4 regions of the Mesorhizobium sp. M0239 genome follow, and region 2 is predicted to be linked to each of the others. Evidence: riboswitches for the same ligand, from Rfam matches in the RefSeq annotation. Region 2 holds a riboswitch; each other region holds the start of a gene.
The links. A riboswitch is a leader RNA that binds a small molecule or an ion and turns the genes downstream of it on or off. The one in region 2 is predicted to bind cobalamin.

Region 1 (5,414 bases), on a different contig from region 2:
TCGCAATTTCCAATCGCGGTGCGACTGTCAATTCTGATCAGCCCAAGACAGGCGGGCTTTCGGCGGCCCTGGAGTGCGTTGTGGAGCGTTCCGGCGCGGTCTGGGTAGGTTTTTCCGAACATCTGGGCGACGGCAATAAGCACCAGGTGCCACTCGTGCAGCGTGGCAAAGGTCAAATCGGGTGGCTCGATGGGCCGGCAGCGGAATATCCTCGGTACTATCAAGGTTTTGCAAATTCAATATTGTGGCCGGCGCTCCACTCGCTGCCGGACCGAATCTCAGGCTCGGAAGAGGATTATAAAAGTTATCGCGACGTCAATGCCTTCATGGCGCGCGCGGTGTCCGAATTGGGAGATAACGCAGTCTACTGGGTTCATGACTATCATTTCCTGCCGCTCGGCGCTGATTTGCACAGACTCGGCATTGACGGCCGATCGGCCATTTCCTGCATACGCCATGGCCCAAGTCTGACATGATGGAGCGCGTGCCCAATTCTGGCGAGCTAATGAAATGTATGCTCGAGTATGATCTGCTCGGTTTCCAGACCGACCGTGATGTGAGCAATTTCCTCGCCTGTGTCCAATCTCATTTGGGGCTGGAGAGCAAGGACGAGGTCGTTTTCTCGGACCGTGGCCAAACGCAATGCCAAAAGTTTCCTATAGGTATCCATCCGAAGCAATTCGAACGGTGTGCCGCAGATTCGCTTGAGGCGCAGAAAGCCTACATTTCGCAGTTGAAACTTGGCGGAGCAAAGCTAGTTATCGGCGTCGATCGGCTCGACTACACCAAGGGCATTGACAATCGGATTAAAGCTTTCGATCTGCTGGCAGTCGAGCCGCAACGTGTCTCGCTCTTGCAAATCGCAACTCCCTCACGTGGCGACATCCAAGCGTACAGCGAATATCGGCGCGACGTCGAAAGACTCGTCAATCAAGTCAACAACCGGCATGGCACGGACGAGTGGATGCCGATTATCTATGAGAACAGGTCGTTCACCCAAGCTGAGATAGCGGGTCTTTACAGAGCCGCGCGTGTTTGCGTTGTGACGCCGTTGCGCGATGGCATGAATCTTGTGGCGAAAGAATACATTGCTGCACAAGATCCGAGCGACCCTGGCGTTCTGGTGTTATCGAAGTTTGCCGGCGCGGCCGAAGACTTCGGCGAGGACGCCCTGCTGGTAAATCCGAGGCTCTCCGACGAGATAGCTACCGCGATCTCAAGAGCGGCCAGCATGCCGCGCGAAGAACGCATCCAACGCTGGCGGAGGATGATGGACAAACTTGAAGCGTATACGATCCACCATTGGTCAGCGGACTTCGTTCGGCAACTGGACAGCAGCCGGGTTACGGTCCCTGCGGATCACTTCCACTATGTTGGCTTGGGCTGGATCAGCGAGGCCCAAATGCCTTCGTATCGGACCGAGCCAGAATTGCACACGCGCTGACGCGTGCACTGGATAAAAACTGGGTCCTGCCGATCGTATGATGCAGAATATGAAGCACGCGAGCTTTGCCTCCATTTGCGCATCCCTCAATGCCGAGCGCTTGGAGAGAGAGATACTTATCCTGACCGCCTGAATGCGGCTTAAGCGGCTTATCGGGACCACAGTCGGGCTTTGCATCAGACCCTTGAGCCAGGCTCCGTCAGTGTGGTCTCTTGCCGCCGAGCGGAGTCATCACGATTGCCTAGTCACCCGTGATGACGACTGGCGTGCCAATTCCCCTCGGACCACGGTTTGGCGCTCACTCCGAGAAAACCGCTTCTACCACGCACGCACGGCTTGCGGCCGCATCGTTAAACATCGCCACCAATGCGATCTTCTGCATTCTAATGACGTTGTCACGCGCTTGAAGTCTTGTCCGAAATCCTTCATCGGCGACCTGCGAGGGATGTCGCAGCCCGACAGGGATCCATTAGTTGGACAATGGTGGCAGCGGAGCAGCGCCGCCAATGGGCGACTGAATATTTCACAATGTTAGACAAGCGTAAAAGCGAAATCACATAACGACATAAACATTTCGTTATGCGTCATTGACAAAAGAGCGGACTGCTGTGATTGTCTGCGTGTCGTGGTTCTCGCGTGCGGCGCTGCCGCAGCGGAGCTAAGAGGGAAGCCGGTGCAATGCCGGCGCTGCCCCCGCAACTGTTAGCGGCGAGCCAACCCCACTCATGTCACTGAGGCGAATACCCTCAGGAAGACGGGTAGAGGCTATGACCCCGCGAGCCAGGAGACCTGCCACGGCGAATTACGTCCACGGGCGGGGTGTCTCGGTGGCCGCTGCAAGCCGGCGTTCGTGCCGGCCTGCTAGCGCCTTCCTTGTCATCGGCGCCCCAACCATCGGGGTATGACATGACTGACTCTCAGGAAATTCCTGTAGCAACGCTCGGCGTGCCGCGCTTCGGTCGTCGGCGAGAACTGAAATTCGCGCTTGAAAGCTACTGGTCCGGAACATCGTCCGCTGGCGACCTTCTCACGACGTCGAAGGCGCTCCGTGCCGCTAGCTGGGAAGAGCAGCGCGATCGCGGCGTGTCGAAAATCCCGTCGAACGACTTCTCGCTTTACGACCATGTGCTCGACACCGCAGCCATGGTCGGGGCCGTTCCATCCCGTTACGGCTGGAATAGCGGCGAGGTCCCACTTGACATCTACTTCGCAATGGCGCGCGGCAACCAGGGTCAGACGGAGGATTGTGGACACGCTGGTCACCAGGAGGAGGCTCATGGACCTGGTGTAACCGCGATGGAAATGACCAAGTGGTTTGACACCAACTACCACTACATTGTGCCGGAACTCGATGATGGTCAGACGTTCGCCCTCTCGTCATCGAAGCCGGTCGATTACTTCCTCGAGGCTAAAGCTCTCGGCATTCACACACGCCCAGTCATCCTTGGACCCATCACCTTCCTCAAGCTGGCGAAATCGCCTGCCGAGGGGTTCGGTCCCATCGCGCTCCTACCGCGGCTGCTGCCCGTTTACGAGCAAGTCCTGCAGAAGCTGAAGCTGTCGGGAGCCGACTGGGTGCAGATCGATGAGCCAGCGCTTGTCCTCGATCTGAACCCGAACGAACGAGCTGCGTTCGAATTCGCCTATGGCCAGCTGTCGAAAGCCGCGCCCGAGCTGAAGATCATGCTGGCTACGTATTTCGGGTCGCTGGGAGACAATCTCGAAACCGCGGTTTCTCTGCCCCTGGCCGGGCTGCATATTGATCTCGTGCGCGCTCCCGAGCAGCTGGAAACGGTGGGTCGGCTCGCTCCGAAGGATCTGGTGCTCTCGCTTGGCTTGATCGATGGCCGAAACGTCTGGCGTGCGAACCTGCCCGCCATTCTCGACCGCATCAAACCGATCGTCGCCGGGTGGCCCTTGGACCGCGTCGAGATCGCGCCTTCTTGCTCGATGCTGCATGTGCCGATTGATCTGCGCATGGAGACGGAACTCGACGCCGACATCAGGTCGTGGCTCGCCTTCGCGGCCCAGAAGACCGACGAGCTGGTCTTGCTGGCCCGGGCCCTGTCCCAAGGCAGGGATGCGGTGGCAGGCGCGTTGAAAGCGTCTGCCGAGGCTGCCGCCACGCGCGTGACATCCACGAGGATCCATGACCCGCTTGTTCAGGGGCGGATCGCTAGCATTGAGGACAGCGCGAAGCGACGAGAGAGCGCTTTTGGCGAGCGCTCCAGAGTCCAAGCCGGCTCACTCGGGCTGCCGCCGTTCCCGACGACGACCATCGGGTCCTTCCCGCAGACGCCGCAGGTACGCAAGGCGCGGGCCGCTCATGCGAAGGGCCAGCTGAGCTATGTCGACTATGAGACGTTCCTGAAGAAGGAGATCGAGGCTGCAATTCGCTGGCAGGAAGAGATCGGGCTGGACGTGCTGGTGCACGGTGAGTTCGAGCGAAACGACATGGTACAGCATTTCGGCGAGCAGTTGTCCGGCTTCGCGCTCACCCAGCATGCGTGGGTACAAAGCTATGGGTCGCGCTACGTGCGTCCCCCCATCATTTTCGGCGACGTATCGAGGCGCAATCCGATGACAGTGCGCTGGTGGCAATTCGCCCAGTCGCTTACGGAAAAGCCCGCGAAGGGAATGCTCACAGGCCCAGTCACCATTCTCAACTGGTCTTTTGTTCGCGACGACGTACCCCGCTCCGAAGCCTGCCGCCAGATCGCGCTCGCCATCCGCGACGAAGTGATGGATCTCGAAAGATCCGGCGCAAGGATGGTCCAGATCGATGAGGCCGCGTTTCGCGAAGGATTGCCACTGCGCCAATCTGACTGGAAAGTCTATCTCGACTGGGCTGTCGAATGTTTCCGGATCGCTTCAACGGGTGTAAAGGACGCGACTCAAATTCATACCCACATGTGCTATTCGGAGTTCAACGAGATCATTCACGCGATTGCTGGAATGGATGCGGATGTCATTTCGATTGAGACGTCGCGCTCGAAGATGGAACTGTTGGACGCCTTCACGAGCTCCAAATATCCGAACGAAATCGGTCCCGGCGTCTATGATATTCACTCACCACGCGTCCCGGAAGTCGGCGAGATTTCGGACTTAGTCATGCTTGCCCGCGAGCGACTGTCCGACGGCCAACTGTGGATAAACCCGGACTGTGGCCTCAAAACGCGCAAATGGGAGGAGGTCCGCCCTGCCCTCATGAACATGGTCGCTGCAGCACGCGCGCTCCGGCAGAAAGTGCAGGCGTAAGGCTTCTCTTCCTCACCGTGTGGGGAGTTGCCGGTGGCGGATGTCGGCCGGGAATATGCCAAACCGATCACACTCTTGAAAATAAGCCACACGGCGAAAATGTGCGATTTTCCTTCGGCACGTGTCCTCATCCTGCAGAAATATAAATGTGACACCACGCTATAGTATTGGTCCTTGGGAACATACAGGCCCGCGCCTCGAACAAATCGTACACACGTCGTTTCTCAAAGTAGACTGCTTGGCATGTCCGCTCAGGCGGCGACAATATATGATGCTGCGCGTCTGTCCGCTTCCCCAGTTGATTTGCGCAGACAACGGGCGAGGTTGCAGGTTTCGGGTATTGCTAGCGTGGCCCGCCAATTCGGAGATGGACGTGGCAATTCGTGTGGCCCAAGTAAAAGCCGCAATCATTTTCGATTGCGACGTCCGCAGCCAGTTGGCCCTTATTTTCCTGAGATCTGCGTTACAGGCCGGGGCGTTGTCGCCGTTTCGGAGGGTAAGATGGGATAGGTGACCTCGGGTGCCTCTCCGGTCAGCGAGTTGAGGAAGGCAACAAGCAGATCAACTTCTTCGTCCGCCAGTACTACGCCAAGCTGGGTGGTCCCCATAATAGCGACGGCCTGTTTCAGATCCCAAACCTTGCCCGAATGAAAGTATGGCGCGGTGAGTGCAACGTTGCGCAGCGGCGCCACGCGGAAAACATAGTAGTCAT
Region 2 (5,414 bases):
ATGTCATCAATGTGAAAAGCATGCTTGCCTTGCCAGTTGAGCGGACCATGCGCCGGCAGCCGATGCTTCAGCCCAAGCCGCGCGAACCCTTGGGGATCCTGCTTGAGTGTTGAAAACAGTGGGCGGACAGTCACGCCGTTGGCAAGGTCGACCAGCACATAGTCGTCGCCGACGCTGTCCAGTCCGTTGAGGAGGCCGGCGGCGACGGTTCCGGATTTCCCGGCGCCGCCCGCGCCGGCCAGCAGGACGCCCTTGCCATTGGCGCCGAGCGTGCCGGCATGGGCAAGGCGCATGCCGCGCGCCCCATATTCCCAATGCAGGAAAGCCCGCAGCGGCGCTCCCGGCTCCCACGGCGGAAAGGCGTCGGCCGAAGCCATCAATTGCACGCCAACGCGACGTTGCGGATCATAGAACTGCCAGAAATCCAGGTCGTGGAAATGGTTGCCACGCAAACCGGCTTCCGCCAGTTGGGTGGCGAAGCCATGCTGCGTGAAGGCTCCCTGGCCCCACCTGGCCGGTGCCGCGATGCCGTCTATGCCGGGATGCGCGACGAAGACGCGGCAGATGTCGGCAGGCGTTCGGTTGCCCGGAGCAGTGACAAAGCCATGAGCGACGGCAGCCGCCAACGCGCCGGCGCTGACATGCGCGGTCAGATCCAGATGCGGCAAGCTCGCCTTGCGGGTCAGTGGATAATGCGCGGCGCTGCTCTCTGCTTGCGCCAGGACATGACGTGCGTAGTCAACCAAGTTTTCGAGAGTGATGTTCGGCATGGGTTTGCCTGTTCCGGAGCTGTCCGGCAACGAGAACCTGATGGGCGCTTCAGTTGGCTTGCTTCACCGCGGGCCAGCCGAGGGGCTCCTCGACCTCGTGGATGGGATCGACGACAATGAGATCGGCGAGATCGTCATGGATGTCGACCTTGAGGGGCTCTCTGGCAGCGGCGAGCTGAGCCAGCAATTCGCTTGGAACCGGTCTTGCCACGCCATCGGTTACGGCCGCCAGCAAACCGAATTCGAGCAATTGTGAAACAAAGCCGTCAATCGCGGCGGCATCGAGGGCGCCAATTCCGGTCGCGGCGCCGACAAGTTCGGAGGCAGGCACGCCGGACGACAGTGCATCCCAAAGTCTGCTGCCTGAATCAGAGAAGCCGAAATATTTGCCCGTGGTCAGGTCAAGAACGACGGCTTCGCCGTCGAAGGATTCAAAGACGATATCCTTGCTGGCAATGGCATAGATGCCGGATTGTCGCATGTTTGCTCCCCCGCCGAGCAGGCCGCGGAGATGATCTTCGGGCCTTACGGTCAACCCCACCGTTGCAGGCGTCTAACCATTTGCAGGGTTTTTGGCAAGATGGCGCAGGCTCGGGGCGAGCGCAGCCGATCACGCTTCGATTTCAAGCGCAGAAAGCGGCTTCGAGCAACAGGCGAGGATAAAGCCGTCCTCGATTTCGTGATCGAGGATGCCGCCATTGTGGCTCATCTCGACATCGCCCGCGACCTTCCTCACCTTGCAGGTGCCGCACAGGCCGAACTCGCAGGCGGCGGGAATCCGCACCCCAGAGGCGCGTGCCGTCTGCAGCACGGTCTGGCCGGCGACGCATTCGGCATCGACATCGGAAAGCGAGAACCGGATTGGTGTCACGGCCTCGACAGCAGCAGCGGCGCCGTCTTCCGCCGGCGGCGAGAACGGCGCCGGGATCTCCTCCACGGTAGGCGCCGCAAAGCTTTCCTGATGGTATTTCGCCATGTCGAAGCCGGCGGCGTCCAGCATGCCGCGCACGGCGCGCATGAAGGGATCGGGGCCGCAGCAGAAGATCTCGCGCTCACGGAAATCGGGCGCCAGCAATGGCAGCCGGATCGCGTCGATGCGGCCCATATGGCCGAACCAGCCCTCGCGGCTCGACCGCTCCTCGATCATGAAGCCGAGCGACAGGCCGGGCATGCGGCTGCCGAGCAGCTCAAGTTCCTTGCGGAAAATGATCTCTTCCGGGCGGCGCGCACAGTTGACGAAGCCGACATCTGTCCATGGCGCGCAGTCGTTCAACCAGCGCAGCATCGACATCATCGGCGTCACGCCGGAGCCGGCCGAAATGAACAGATATTTGGCCGCCGGGTGGCTGTGCAGCGAGAAGTCGCCGGTCGGCCCATAGGCCTTGACGTGCGAGCCCGGCGTCAGATGGTCGAACATCCAGCGCGTACCGGTGCTGCCCGCCTGCGCCTTCACCGTCACCGCGATCGAGAACGGCCGCGATGGCGAGGAGGACAGCGTATAGGTGCGCATCAGCGGCCCGTCCGATGTCGGCAGTTCCAGAGTCACGAATTGGCCCGGCTTGTAGCGGAACCAGGTCTGGTTGTCGGAGCGGAAGGTGAAGGTCTTCACGTCAGGCGCTTCGTCACTGACGCCGATCACTTCCAGCACCTGCAGCCTGTCGTTCCAGGGCGTCATCTGGTCGAGATGGCGATAGAGGCCAAGGTCCGTCATCGCATTCATCCTCTTGTCCCCTGGGCTAGGCGACGCTGCGCAAGGCTGGCCGGTCGCCTTCTGCGAGGCGCGGCCCGATGAACGACGCGTACCATTCGACGAACTGGATCACGCCGCCCTCATGCAGCTCCGAATAGGGGCCTGGTTCATAGGCCGGCGACAGGATGCCGAAGGCGTTTTCCTCGACGATGCGGCGGTCCTGGTCGTTGGTCTCGGTCCAGACATGGGTGAGCTCAGCGAGGTCGTAGTCGACCCCTTCGACCGCATCCTTGTGGACGAGCCATTTCGTCGTCACCGCGGTTTCCGTGGCACTGATCGGCAGCACGCGGAAGGTGACGGCGTGGTCGCCGAGGATATGGTTCCAGGTCGTCGGATAGTGATAGAGCAGCAAGGAGCCGATGCGGTCGGTTGAAACGCTGTCGGACAGGTTCTTCTGGACCGCTCGTTTTCCCGTCATAGTGTAGCTGACGGCATCGCGCAGCAGAGGCGCGCGGGTGGCGCGGTACTGCCCTGCCGGATCGATGCGGAATTTGCTCGGCAGGCCTGATGCCTCGCATCTAGCCCAGTGCGCGACCATTTCAGGGTCGCTGTCGGCGCCGTTGACGCCGGTCACGGTCGGAGCCTCGGGGAAGGTCTTGCACAGCTCCGGGTGATTGGCGGCGCAGTGATAGCACTCGCGGTTGTTTTCCCAGACCAGCTTCCAGTTGCCCTTCTCGACGATCGTGCTCTCGAAGGCGATCTTTGCTTCACGCAACCGGTGCGGCAAAAGATAGGGTTCGATCATCGCCCGCATCGGCGCGAAATCCGCCGGTTCCTTGGCCAGGCAGATGAAGATGTAGCCGCCGACGCTCTCGCAGGCGACCGGCTTCAGGCTGAAATCACTCTTGTCGAAACCGTCGGCCATCTGGCGGGCAAACAGCAGGCGGCCGTCCAGCTCATAGGTCCACTGGTGATAGGGGCAGACGAGCTTTGCCGCCGTGCCCTTCTCCGTGTTGCATACACGGCTGCCGCGATGGCGGCAGGAATTGTGGAAGGCGTTGATCTTGCCGTGCTGGTCGCGGACAAGGACCACCGGATAGTCGCCGATCTGCACGGTGATGTAGCTGCCCGGCTTCGGCAGTTCGCAATCATGGCCGATGAACAGCCAGTCGCGATACCAGATCAGCTCCATGTCGAGCTTGAAGTAGTCCGGATCGGTGTAGAAGGGCTGCTCCAGCGAAAAGCCTTGCCGGCGCCCCTTCAGGAGCCTCAGCATCTCGTTGCGGGTATCCATGTCCTGTCCTCGTTTCTAAGGACTGAACTGGTGGTGATGGAGGAAGGATTGAAACGCAGGCCGGCTAGGTGCCGACATGCGCTATCCACCTCTTGACCGCCCACCGCGATCAGTCGAGTCTAACAATCTCGGGCTGGTTTCCGGGCTCTGGAGTTGTCCTTGCGGACCATCGCGACACCTTCCCAGGCAGTTGCCCAGTGGTCTCCCGTTGCGACTTGAACTCCACCACCGTTGCGGGGGCAGCGCCGGATTCTGACCGGCTTCCCAATTCTCCGCCTCGTCGTCACGAAGCGGCACCTGAGATGGTATGATCTAACCACGATCGGGGGCGCGCCGTCGGCATGAAAACGACATCGTATCCATGCGGCGCGACACGGCATGCGAACGTTCCCGCAGACCGTCGCGGGCTGAAATCCACCTCCCGGATGGCCATTTTGCCGGCAGCGATATCCCCGAATCGGATCCCTTGGCGGGGTCAAAAAAGGTTAACGGTTTCGAAAAGTGACTATTAGCTCGATCTAAAATCGAACCGAACGGTTCGTTTCTGTTGACGGTGCGTGCAGGACGGTGTGAACGCTGGGCCTCTGAAACAGTCGGTGATCCATCCAGTGGTTACATCTAACATGCTGATATAAAGAAGAAAAATATACCCGTAGATTCCCTTGGCACAATTTCAAGGTGTGGATTCATGGTCCACACGGAACAACTTCGTGATTGGAAAAGGCGGGGTTGCCCTCCCACATCGGAGCTGTCCGAACGACGCGATTTCATTTCCAAGACACGCCGCTAGACGGACGGAAAAAGACGATACTGGAGTACAAAAATGAAAAAGATCATTCTCACTGCCGCAGCCCTTTTGGCCATTTCCGGCAGCGCCTTCGCTGGTAGCGACCACTACGGTTCGAACGCCGCGGCAGCCACTGCTGTCGACAGCTCGTACACCGCTTCGACCAAGAAGTCGGAACCGGCTGCTCAGGCGCCTGCCCAGGGTGCTGACCGCAACCTCTTCGGCAACAACTAACAGCCGATTCCCAGTCGACGGCGGGCTCGCCCGCCGCCCTGGCGAAATTCAGACATTCAGGAGTATTTAAGATGAACAAGATCTTCATTGCCGCCGCCGCCGTTCTGGCCATCTCCGGCAGCGCTTTCGCCGGCAGCGACAACTACGGTTCGAACGGCTCTAACCAGCCTGCCGCCGCAGTGGACCAGTCGTACACGGCTTCCACCAAGACCTCGGAACCGGCTGCCCAGACGCCCGCTCAGGGCAGCGACCGTAACCTCTTCGGTCGCTAACAGCCAATTTCGCAAGCGACGGCAGCTGTGTCTGCCGTCCTGGCGAAATCCAGAATTCAGGAGATTAAAATGAACAAGATCCTTATTGCTGCCGCCGCCGTTCTGGCCATCACCGGCAGCGCGTTCGCCGGCAGCGACAACTTTGGCTCCAATGGCGCCAATCAGCCTGCGGTTACTTCGGTTGACAGCGCGCATACGAGCTCGGTCCGCAACAGCGGTGGCCTCGTCGAGAAGCTGCTCAATTCGTCGGGCGACGTGGAGAAGTCCGCCCCTCAGGGCAGCGACCGGAATCTCTTCGGCCGTTAACAGCCGAAGCTGATCTTCAACAAAAGAGCGGCGGGCCTAGCCCGCCGCTCTTTTTGCGTCC
Region 3 (5,414 bases), on a different contig from region 2:
CGCCGGCGGCTGATATCATGGCGCTGGGGATGGCGAATTTGCCTGCGGTGAACGGCTTGTCCTCGCCGGAATCATAGAGGAAGACCCGCGTTCCCTTGGCGTCGCCGACCTTGGCGGTGATCTCGGCGAGCCGCGTCTTCCAGCCGGAGACAAGCTTCTCAGCTTCGGCCTCCTTGCCGAAGATCTTGCCCAGTTTCTCGACGTCGCCATAGAGTAGGTCCATCGAGGCGGCGGGGCGGCTCTTGTCGAGATGGACGCAGCTTTCCGTCAGCACCAGCGTCTTGATGCCGTGCGGAGCAAGCGTGTCGGGCGTCACTTCACCACCCGGCTTCATGCCATAATACCAGCCGGCGAAGAAAAAATCGGGCTCGACCGCGACGAGGTTTTCGAGCGTCGGATATTTCGGCGCCAGTTCCGGGATCGAACCCTGCTCGGCCTTGAACTCAGGACCCACCTTGTACCATCCGGTGATGCCGGTCAGGCCGACGATCGACGGCTGCAGTTTCAGCGCGAAAGCCATCTCGGCCATGTTGAGATCCTGGATGACGGCGCGCTTCGGCGGCGCATCGAAGGTCAGCGGCTTGCCGCAGCTGTCGACAGTTACCGGGAAGGCCAGGGCTGTCGAGGCCAGCAGCGAGAAGGCAAGCGAAAAAGCAAGGCGTTTCAAGGGTTTGCTCCTGTGGACGGGATGATCGATATGGGACGGCTTCAATCAGGATGGCGGCGCGGCACGGTTCGGAACATCGAACACCGTCAGTTCGCGGTCTTCGGTCGGATGGCGCAGACGCAGCACATCGATGCCGAAAATTTCGCGAATCAGCTTTTGGGTCAGCGCTTCGCGCGGTGCGGCGAGCGCTTGCAGACGGGCATGGTTCATCACCGCCACCCTGGTGGCGAACGGTGCCACCAGCGCCAGATCGTGCAGCACCGCGATCACCGTCATCTCGAAGCCTGCCACGAGGTCGAGCAGTTCGCCGCGGGCGCGCGGGTCGAGATGGTTGGTCGGCTCGTCGAGGAACAGGATCTTTGGCTGCTGGGCGATGGCGCGGGCCAGTTGGGCGCGCTGGCGCTCGCCGCCCGACAGCGAGCCGATGGTGCGGCCAAGCAGCGGCAGCAGGCCGGTCCGGCGCAGCGCATCGACGACAATGTCACGCTCCTCGCTCCTGCGCCGTAGCCGAGCGTGCGGGACCCGGCCCAGCTCGACATAGTCGATCACCGCCAGCCGCGGATCGGGCTGGTCGGTCTGGCCGACAACGGCGATATGCAGCGCCCGCTCGGCGGCGGAAATCCCGCCCAGCCGGCGCCCGCCGAGGTTCACCTCGCCGGAGCTCGGCCGCAGCATGCCCGACAGCATGCGCAGCAGCGTCGTCTTGCCCGCGCCGTTGGGACCGATGATGGCTAGGCGATCGCCAGCGGCCACCGAGAAGCTGACCGCCTGGACCAGATCCCGCCCATTGGCCATGGCGCAGAGGTCATGTGCTTCGAGAAGCGCTACGGTCATCGGCTGCCCGCCAGATTGCCGGGATGGCAAAGCGTGCACACGATGATGCGATGATCGATAGAGCCGTCCAACTTTCCGTCACTTTCCAAAACTGGCGACGGAACGAAGCTGGCGAAGCGGCCGACAAGACCGGGATTCGCGTTTCCTCCCGGCACACCCCGTCCGGTCAACTCAGTGATGGCAGGTCTCCTGGCTCGCGGGTCGTTGCGCCATCCTGCCTTCCCAGCCTTGCCGGCCAGTGGCATTCACGGATTTTGCTCGCCGCTTACAGTTGCGGGGGCAGCCACGGCCTCGACCCCTGGGGATCTCACCGTGTTCCCTTTTCACCCCTCGCCTTTCGACTCGGGGACCATCACCGCTTCAGCGTAGATTTCCCCCAATCGCTTCGCAATGGATTTCTCGGACGGAGTGGTGGGCCGGCTAGGGGAAACATGCATTTCACGCTCTCGATATGTAATAACATTACGCATTTAGAGGATGCCGCCTGGCGCTGTCAAGCGAAGCCTGCCGAATTTGGCTCGTCGGCGGCAAGGGGCGCTCGACCGCTGTGCCATATCGGTGTGCGACTGTGACGGGATCGGTTCGATTGCGCGGGATGCGCAATTTCGATCAAACTGGCCGCGCCAGGAAACGGCAGGATGATCTGGCCAATGCGAGGAGCAAAATGAACCCGACCGAGAAAGCGCTGTGGTTCGTCGAAAGTCATCTGCCGGAGGCGATCTCGCTTGACGATGTCGCGCAAAGCAGCGGCGTGTCGCGTTTTCATGTGACGCGGGCTTTCGGCGCTGCCACGGGCCGCTCGGTGATGGGCTACATGCGCTCACGCCGGCTCACCGAGGCGGCGCGCAAGCTGGCCGGCGGGGCGCCCGACATTCTCTCCGTCGCGCTCGACGCCGGCTACAACTCGCATGAGGCGTTCACCCGTGCCTTCCGCGATCAGTTCGGCACCACGCCGGAACTGGTGCGCGCGCAAGGCACACTCGACAAGCTCGACCTCGTGGAGCCGATCCTGATGGACCAGTCCTTCCTCACCAATCTCGAACCACCGCGTTTCGAGACCAGCCGGCCGTTCCTGATCGCCGGCCTCGGCGAACGCTACAGCTGCGAAACCAGCGCCGCCATTCCGATGCAATGGCAGCGCTTCGGCCCCTATATCGGCAACATTCCGGGCGAGGCCGGCGACGTCGCCTATGGCGTCTGCGTCAACGGCGACGATGCCGGCAATTTCGACTACATCGCCGGCGTCGAAGTGTCTGATTTTTCCGACCTGCCGAGGGAATTCAGCCGGGTGCGGGTGCCGGCGCAGAAATATGCGGTCTTTGCCCACCGCGAACACATCTCGACCATCCGCCGCACGGTCAATACGATCTGGAACAAATGGCTGCCGGCTTCCGGCCACGAGATATCGGATGCGCCGGAATTCGAACGCTACGGCCCTGAGTTCGACCCACGCAGCGGCAATGGCGGGCTGGAGATCTGGATACCGGTGAAGGCGTAGTCGGTCAGGCCATCGGCAGCGCCGGCCAGCGATCGACTATCCCGCCGCCGGAAAACACAGCGATCGACCCGAACTGCTGCAGCACGGCTTCGCTCTGCGTCGGCCTTAGAAACGCGTAGTCGCCGGGCTTTGCGGTCGCGTCGGCGGGCAAGCCCATGAATTGCTGGTTGGAGGACAGGCCGAGCAGCCCGTTCGCCTTCATGCCTTCGGGGAAGACGGGCTCGGCCATCCACTTGCCGCCATAGAGATAGCAGCCCTTGCGCGGGAAGCGGCCGAGCGCCTGCAGCAGGCGGGTGACGGCCGGCGGGCCAGGCAGCATCGGCTCGACCATTTTCAGGATCGGCGTGGCGATGAAGGCCGCCGGCTGGAAGCCGTCGAGGCCTGGCGTATCGAAATCACTGGGCAGCACAAAGGCCGAGCCCATCGAAACCTCGTTGGCCATGCCGCCATGATGAAGCAGCGCGGTCTTGCTGCCGCCGATGTTCAGGATATGGCGCTGGTCGGCGCCGAGACAGGCGACGAACGCCGACGCCTGCGCCGACGCCTTGGCCAATGCCTTTGCCGGTCCGCCGAAAAGGCCGGGAATGAGCGGCGCATGCGCCTCGTAGGCCATGACGCCTTCGCAATGCAGCCGGGCCGGCAACGCGCTCAACGCCTTCGACAAGGCCTCAGGATTGGCGAACCCGCCGCGATGCAGCCCGACATCGATCTCGAAAGCGATGCGCAGGCCGATGCCGAGTTCGCCAGCGAGGGCGCCATATTCCGCCAGTCTCTCCTCGCTGTCGATCAGCCAGCAGACACGCGACCAGTCAACATTACCCTTCACCAGCGCAGCCCTTGCCGCACCGATCGGCATCGGCTTGCCATAGAGCAGATCGGCATCCGGGAACGCCTTCAGCACCGCCTCGCTGATCGGCGGGTGAAAGGTCATGAAGCGCTCACTGCCGAGCGCCTTGCCGATATGCGCAAGCAGCGGCAGGCAGGCGAGCGATTTGTCGACCAGCCGCACGGCCAGGCCGGGATCCAGTCTCTCCTTTACCAGGGCAATGTTGCCGTCCAGCCGGTCGCGATCGAGCAGCAGGCAGGGCTGGAAGATGCCGGCTTCCTTCAGCGCATCGGACAGGGTGGAAAAATAGGTGCTCATCATTCGATGCCGAACAGGCCGGCCATATAGGGCGAGACGAAGCGGTTTTGCGGATCGACGTCGCGGCGCACCGCCATGGCATCGTCCCAGCGCGGGTAGAGCTTTTTCAGATCCGCCGCTTTCAGGCTGTGCATCTTGCCCCAATGCGGCCGGCCGCCATATCTGCGGAAGATCGGCTCTGCCGCCCGCATGAACGGCAACGGATCGTTCGCTGCATCATGGTGGATGGCGATGGAGCAGGTCAGCCTGTTGTAGAATGGCGAAAGCCAGAACTGGTCCGGCGCGACCGAGCGCACCTCCATCGGGAAATAGACCTCGGGAAAACGCTTCTCGGTCAGCTCGATGATCTCGGCCAGCGCCTTCGGCCCTTCCTCGAACGGCAAATGATATTCCATCTCGTTGAACTTGGTCTGCCGGTCGCTGGCATAGACGTTGAGCCAGTCCTGCACGTAGTCCTCGGCCGGCAATTTGGCGATGGCGCCCAGGATCAGACGGCCACGCAGCGATGGCAGCCAGGCAAGTGAGGTGCGCAGCCTGCGCAGTGTCCTCAAACCCGCCTCGTCCTCTTCCGGCGGCCGTGTGGTGGGTGCGGCGTCGCTGAAATCGCTGGCGATGAACTGCGCATAGCCGGAAAACGGAATGTAGTAGAATTCGGCCGAGCGATGCGCGGCCATCATTGCCTCGAAATCGCGCAGCATCTCGGTGATCGGCAGCACCCATTTGCGGCGGCGCAACCGGTAGGTCGCGATGTTGTTCAGCGTCACTTCGGTGAGCACGCCGAAAGCGCCGAGCGCGACACCGATGGCATGGATCATGTCCTGATCCCCTGCCCGCTTGAAGTCGCGGAGCTTGCCAAGCCCGTCGACGATCTGCACCGTCTCCAGTTGCGTGTGATAGGCGCCGAGCGTCGGTCCCGAGCCGTGCGTGGCTGTGCCCAGCGCGCCGCCGATCGCCTGGCGGTCGATATCGCCCATGTTGGGCAGGCCCTGGCCAATACCTTGCAGGATGCCCATCAGCGCGCCGAGCCGGGTCCCTGCCCGCACCCGCGCCTGATGTTTTTCAGCGTCGTGCGAGACCAGCCCTTCCAGTCTCTCCAGGGACAGGATCGTGCCCTGCGATTTCACCAGCGGCGTGAAGGAATGACCGGCGCCGGCGACGCGCACCGGGCCAGGCGCGGTCCGGACGAGATCACCGAGCTCACCGGCATCGCCGGGGCTGGCGATCAGCTTGGGCTCGGCACTTACAAAGCCCGACCAGTTGCTCCAAATGTT
Region 4 (5,414 bases), on a different contig from region 2:
CCGCAGGCGGATCGCCGAGCCGCTTGAGTTATGGTCGACCGGCCGCACCTGGGGCTCGGTCGAGCGTTGCAGGATGAAGGCCGCTGATCCGAATGCGAGAAATAATGTGCTCACCAGAACGCCGGCTTCCGGGAATAGGGCGGCACTCAGGCCGACCGATAACGATGCCCCGGCGATATAGACCAGTTCATCGGCCACGGACTCGAAGGCGAATGCGGTGTTCATCTGCGGTCGTCCTCGGAAAATCTCTGTCCAGCGCGCCCGCACCATCGCAGGTATGCTTGGCATGGCGGCGGCCAGGAGTGCCGACACGAACAGCGTCCACACCGGCCAGTCCTGGTTGGCCGCCGCTATGAGGACGGCGAAAGCCAGCACCGCGATGATAGTGGTGGGCACGGCGATTCGTGTCTGGCCCAGGCGGTCCACCAGTCTCGATATTTGCGGCGCGACGAAGGCGTTGGCCAGCGCGTATGTCGCCGAGACGGCTCCAGCCAGCCAGTATTCGCCGCGCGCCTGCGACAGCATCGCCACGATGCCGATGGGCGCCATGGCGATCGGCAGGCGCGCGAGGAAGCCGGCGGCCGCAAAGCCCTTGGCGCCGGGGGCACGAAAGATTTCCGCATAGGGATTTTGCATCGGTTGGTTCCTCGACAAAGGACGATTGGACAATTACATACGGAGCGTATGATTATTAGATAGAGCATACGCCGCGTATGTCAATTAGCATACGAAGCGTATGTGAATAGGTCCAGGACACATGCACAAACCCCGCAAGGAGATGATCGCCGAGACGCGCGCAAAGCTTATTGCGGCGGCCCGTCATGCCTTCGGCACAACAGGCTATGCGGAAGCCTCGATGGATGATTTCACCGCTTCGGCCGGGCTGACGCGCGGTGCGCTCTATCATCATTTCGGCGACAAGAAGGGGCTGTTGCAGGCGGTCATAGCCCAGATTGACGGCGAGATGGCGGCGCGCATCAATGAGGTCGCGTCGAGAGCGCCGACCCGTTGGCAACATTTCGTCGACGAATGCTCGACCTATATCGAGATGGCGCTGGAGCCGGAAATCCAGCGCATCATGTTCCGGGATGGCCCGGCCGTGCTGGGGGATCCAGCGCAATGGCCGAATTGCAGTGCGTGCATCGCTTCAATGACCGACCATCTGACCGCGCTGCAGGAGGAGGGGGTCGTTGTCTCCAGCCTCGACCCCGAGACGGCCTCGCGATTGATCAACGGAGCGAGCAGCCAGGCAGCGCAACGGATCGCCAATTCGAGCGACCCCGAAGCGACGTCGAAGAAGGTGGTGACGGCGTTCAAGCAACTGCTCGAAGGCCTGCTCAAGAAGCCGGACCCGCAGTCGAATTGAAGTTCCCACCGGAGCTTTCGTGCCCGGCAGCTGTTCCCGATAGGAATTTTTTCTTGACTCGGTGACCTCAGCTAAGGTATATATTCGTCCATGGTGCTGATTTGCGCCAGTGACCCGCCGCACAGGCGGGTTTTTCGTTTGATGCTCCGTCAGCCGCGCGCCGGCGAAAGGCTCCGAAAGAAAACCGTCAGCCCGAATTCGTTGCCCTTCGGCGTCAAGGGCCGGCAATTGACAATCGCCGGGTTGAGCCCATCCTCTTCCACCATCTCTGAGGCGGAGATTCGGGGCACATGTGGGATTTCGAGATCGGCCGGTCGGTGTCCATCATGATGCGGACCTGGCCGTTCATCGTCTTTCGCATGATCGTCTATTTCGGCATCACACTGGCCTACATCATGGCGACCGGCACCGGTGCCTCGGTCGGCTATGGCGTCGGCCATATCTCCACCGATCCCGACGGGCCCATGTCCTTTGCCCTGTGGGGCGGCGTGGTCGGGTTTGGCATCGTCTCGATCGCGGTCTACTGGATCCGCGAATACATCCTCTACATCGTCAAGGCCGGCCACATCGCCGTCATGGTTCATCTGATCGACGGCCGCGACATTCCCGGCGGTCAGGACCAGATCGCCTACGCCAGGGATATCGTGACCCAGCGTTTTGCCGAGGCCAACACCCTTTTCGTCGTCGACCAACTCGTCAAGGGTGCCATCCGCGCCATCACCAGCCTGCTCGGCGGTATCGCCGCCTTCCTGCCGATACCGGGCCTGAGCGGCCTGGTCTCCTTCATCAACACCGTGATCCGCCTGTCGCTGACCTATGTGGACGAGATCATCCTCGGCTACAACATCCGCATCAATTCAGCCTCGCCGTTCGAGACGGCGCGCCAAGGCGTCGTGCTGTATGCCCAGAACGGCAAGGTCATGGTCAAGAACGCCGTCTGGCTGGCGGTCATCATGTGGGGCGTGTCATTCATCATCTTTCTGATGATGCTGGCGCCTGCTGGCGCAATTCTGTTCCTGATGCCTGGTCAGCTCGCCGGCTGGGCTTTTGTGCTCGCCATCGTCTTCGCCTGGGCATTCAAGGCGGCGTTCATTGAACCCTTCGCCATCGCCTGCTTGATGCAGGTCTATTTCAAGACCATTGCGGGCCAGGTGCCGGATCCCGCCTGGGACGCCCGGCTGGCCGAGGCGTCGTCGAAGTTCAGAGAGCTCAAGGACAAGGCGCTGGCCTCCTTCGGCGGTTCGCGCTGGGGTACGGCCGGCGCCACACCCTGATCCGCTGGGCGGGTGATGTCTGGTGAGGCAGAAACGGTGTTGAGGCGCGCCACGGTGGATTTGAGCTGTGTCTCGCCTTGCCCGGAAAAGGTCTCGCTCATGATCAGCTCCGGCAGCGGCAGCCGCCGTCCCCAGCCATGCGTTTCAAGGTCCGGTTTGGGAGCGAACTCGGAAACACGGCCGACGCAGAGATAGGCGATCGGCGTTACGTGGTCCGGAATGGCCAACAGCCGCTTCAGCGCCTCAGCCTCGATGATGCTCACCCAGCCGACGCCAACGCCCTCGGCACGCGCGGCCAGCCAGAAATTCTGCACCGCGCAGACGGTGCTGTAGAGATCCATCTCCGGATTGTGCCAGCGTCCCAGCGGCGAACCCTTCGAGCGCTGCCGGTCGCAGGTGATGCAGATGTTGAGCGCGCTCTCGCAGATGCCTTCCAGCTTGAGCTTGCGGTACAGCGCCTGTTTTTCCGCCTCGATCGCCGGCAGTTCCTGTTCTCGCGCGGCCAGGAACAGGTCGCGCACCTCCGCCCGTCGTTTGACATCGCGAATGACAATGAAATTCCATGGCTGCATGAAGCCGACCGATGGCGCGTGATGGGCGGCAAGCAGCAGCCGTGCCAGCACGTCGTCATCGATCGCGGTGGGCAGGAAATGGCTGCGCACGTCACGCCGCGTGAACATGGCGCGGTAGACCGCATCGCGCGCATTCTGGTCAAATCCATCGTCAATGGCAGCGGTCATGTGTTCCGGCATCGCTTGTCCCCTTGCGATTGCAGATTCAAAACTGACAGAGCGTACTTTGTGCGTCCAAGTAGACGCACGTCGCTCTGATGCCATCCGCCTGACCACGCGGATGACAATGCCTGCCAGGCCGGTCTTCTGGCTCGGGATCAACCCGCGTCCGGTGCCTTCCCGTCATCGACAGTGGCATTTACCGGCGCGGTCCCCCTCACAGCGTTGGGCACGCCACGGAATTCAACCGTGTTCCCGATTCTCCCGCTTGCGGCGGGCACCAGGCAGTACCAGGGACCTTACGCCGAAGCGCCCGCGGGGCCAATGCCTGCGGCGACGCGAATGGACGCAGTCGCGATTTTCCCCAGTCATCGGCCGCCCGTGCATGGCCTTTGTCGATCCGGGTCACTAGATTAGGACGATGACCACCCGTCTCTACACCCATCCGATCTTCCTCGAGCATCTCACGCCGCCCGGACATCCCGAGCGGCCCGACCGCTTACGCGCCATCGAGCGCGTGCTCGACGACGAAGCCTTTGCCGGGCTCGATCGTATTCAGGCGCCGGAAGGCGACGAGGCCACCATCCTCTACGCGCATCCCGCCGATTTCGTCGCCCGCGTGCGCGCCGCCATCCCCGACGAGGGGATTGCCCGCATCGATGCCGACACCACTGCCAGCCCGAAGAGCTGGCAAGCGGCGATCACCGCGATCGGCGCCGCCAACGCCGCCGTCGATGATGTCTTTTCGGGCCGCGCCGACAACGTCTTCGTCGCCGCCCGGCCGCCCGGCCATCATGCCGAAAAGACCACGGCGATGGGCTTTTGCCTGTTCAACACGGCGGCGATCGCGGCGCGTTATGCGCAGAAGAAACACGGTGTCGAGCGCGTTGCCGTCGTCGACTGGGACGTGCATCACGGCAATGGCACGCAGGATATTTTCTGGGACGATCCGTCGGTGCTCTATTGCTCGACACACCAGATGCCGCTTTATCCCGGCACCGGAGCGAAGACCGAAACGGGCGCCGGCAACATCGTCAACGCACCGCTGGCGCCGCAGACCGGCAGCGAAGTGTTTCGCGATGCCTTCCTGTCGCGCGTCCTGCCCGCGCTCGACAATTTCGCGCCCGACCTGATCATCATTTCGGCGGGGTTCGACGCGCACCACCGCGATCCGCTGGCCGAGATCAATCTGACCGAGGATGATTTCGACTGGGCGACCGGCCAGCTGATGCAGCGCGCGGCACGCCACAGCGGCAACCGGCTCGTCAGCCTGCTCGAGGGCGGCTACGATCTGCAGGGATTGGCATTTTCGGTCGCCGCCCATGTCGGGCGACTGATGAAAGGATGAATGATGGCCGATGAGACCAACGAAGACGTCAAGGCGATGAGCTTCGAGCAGGCACTCGATGCGCTGGAGAAGATCGTCGATGATCTGGAGCGTGGCGACGTGCCGCTCGACCAGTCGATCAAGATCTATGAGCGTGGTGAGGGGCTGAAGGCGCATTGCGACCGGCTGCTGAAGGCCGCCGAGGACAAGGTCGAGAAGATCAGGCTGTCGCGCGACGGCAAGCCGGTTGGAACGGAGCCACTCGACGCGGATTGAGGCTCGGTCCGAACGATGGCCTCGCCTCACCGGTTTTTGGACATGATCATGATCGAGGATATAACTCGTTCCGATTGAAACAGCTCAAGGACAAGAGGAGATACGGAAGCGATGTGCAGAAACATCAAGACCCTGTTCAATTTTGATCCGCCGGCAACCAATGACGAGGTGCGCGACGCGGCTCTTCAGTTCGTCCGCAAGCTGAGCGGAACCACGCGACCCTCGAAGCAGAACCAGCACGCCTTCGACCATGCCGTCGAAGCCATCGCCGCCTCGGCGCGCGAACTGCTCGATTCCCTGGAAACCCACCAGCATCCGCGTAATCGCGAAGAGGTGGCGGCCAAGCTGCGGGCAAAGGCGGCGATCCGCTTTGCCTGATGCGGCCAGGCGGCCTTCGACCACCGACAAGGAGAGTCCATGAGCTTCTTCCCCGGGAAAGA

Region 1: it holds a riboswitch for cobalamin, as region 2 does, so the genes downstream of both, metE (5-methyltetrahydropteroyltriglutamate--homocysteine S-methyltransferase) here and NKI99_RS18465 (aromatic ring-hydroxylating oxygenase subunit alpha) in region 2, are expected to answer to the same signal.
Region 3: it holds a riboswitch for cobalamin, as region 2 does, so the genes downstream of both, NKI99_RS21200 (ABC transporter ATP-binding protein) here and NKI99_RS18465 (aromatic ring-hydroxylating oxygenase subunit alpha) in region 2, are expected to answer to the same signal.
Region 4: it holds a riboswitch for cobalamin, as region 2 does, so the genes downstream of both, bluB (5,6-dimethylbenzimidazole synthase) here and NKI99_RS18465 (aromatic ring-hydroxylating oxygenase subunit alpha) in region 2, are expected to answer to the same signal.

The regions. Positions count from the first base shown of each region.
Region 1 covers NZ_JAMYSG010000022.1:86,561-91,974, forward strand. Annotated here, with positions in the region: gene NKI99_RS22675 (trehalose-6-phosphate synthase) at 81-476, shown strand; gene NKI99_RS22680 (alpha,alpha-trehalose-phosphate synthase (UDP-forming)) at 473-1,444, shown strand; cobalamin riboswitch at 2,054-2,255, shown strand; gene metE (5-methyltetrahydropteroyltriglutamate--homocysteine S-methyltransferase) at 2,351-4,702, shown strand; gene NKI99_RS22690 (cytochrome-c peroxidase) at 5,146-5,414, opposite strand, start outside.
Region 2 covers NZ_JAMYSG010000016.1:128,344-133,757, reverse strand. Annotated here, with positions in the region: gene NKI99_RS18480 (serine kinase) at 1-770, opposite strand, end outside; gene NKI99_RS18475 (PqqD family protein) at 820-1,251, opposite strand; gene NKI99_RS18470 (FAD-binding oxidoreductase) at 1,381-2,481, opposite strand; gene NKI99_RS18465 (aromatic ring-hydroxylating oxygenase subunit alpha) at 2,507-3,754, opposite strand; cobalamin riboswitch at 3,869-4,070, opposite strand; gene NKI99_RS18460 (DUF680 domain-containing protein) at 4,578-4,775, shown strand; gene NKI99_RS18455 (DUF680 domain-containing protein) at 4,847-5,047, shown strand; gene NKI99_RS18450 (DUF680 domain-containing protein) at 5,117-5,353, shown strand.
Region 3 covers NZ_JAMYSG010000020.1:39,979-45,392, forward strand. Annotated here, with positions in the region: gene NKI99_RS21195 (ABC transporter substrate-binding protein) at 1-667, opposite strand, end outside; gene NKI99_RS21200 (ABC transporter ATP-binding protein) at 713-1,501, opposite strand; cobalamin riboswitch at 1,664-1,870, opposite strand; gene NKI99_RS21205 (AraC family transcriptional regulator) at 2,166-2,999, shown strand; gene NKI99_RS21210 (DSD1 family PLP-dependent enzyme) at 3,004-4,143, opposite strand; gene NKI99_RS21215 (D-arabinono-1,4-lactone oxidase) at 4,143-5,414, opposite strand, start outside.
Region 4 covers NZ_JAMYSG010000001.1:315,622-321,035, forward strand. Annotated here, with positions in the region: gene NKI99_RS01500 (MFS transporter) at 1-636, opposite strand, end outside; gene NKI99_RS01505 (TetR/AcrR family transcriptional regulator) at 758-1,366, shown strand; gene NKI99_RS01510 (hypothetical protein) at 1,657-2,640, shown strand; partial or broken gene bluB (5,6-dimethylbenzimidazole synthase) at 2,763-3,476, opposite strand; cobalamin riboswitch at 3,492-3,671, opposite strand; gene NKI99_RS01520 (histone deacetylase family protein) at 3,793-4,719, shown strand; gene NKI99_RS01525 (exodeoxyribonuclease VII small subunit) at 4,723-4,974, shown strand; gene NKI99_RS01530 (DUF2277 domain-containing protein) at 5,086-5,352, shown strand; gene NKI99_RS01535 (pirin family protein) at 5,392-5,414, shown strand, end outside.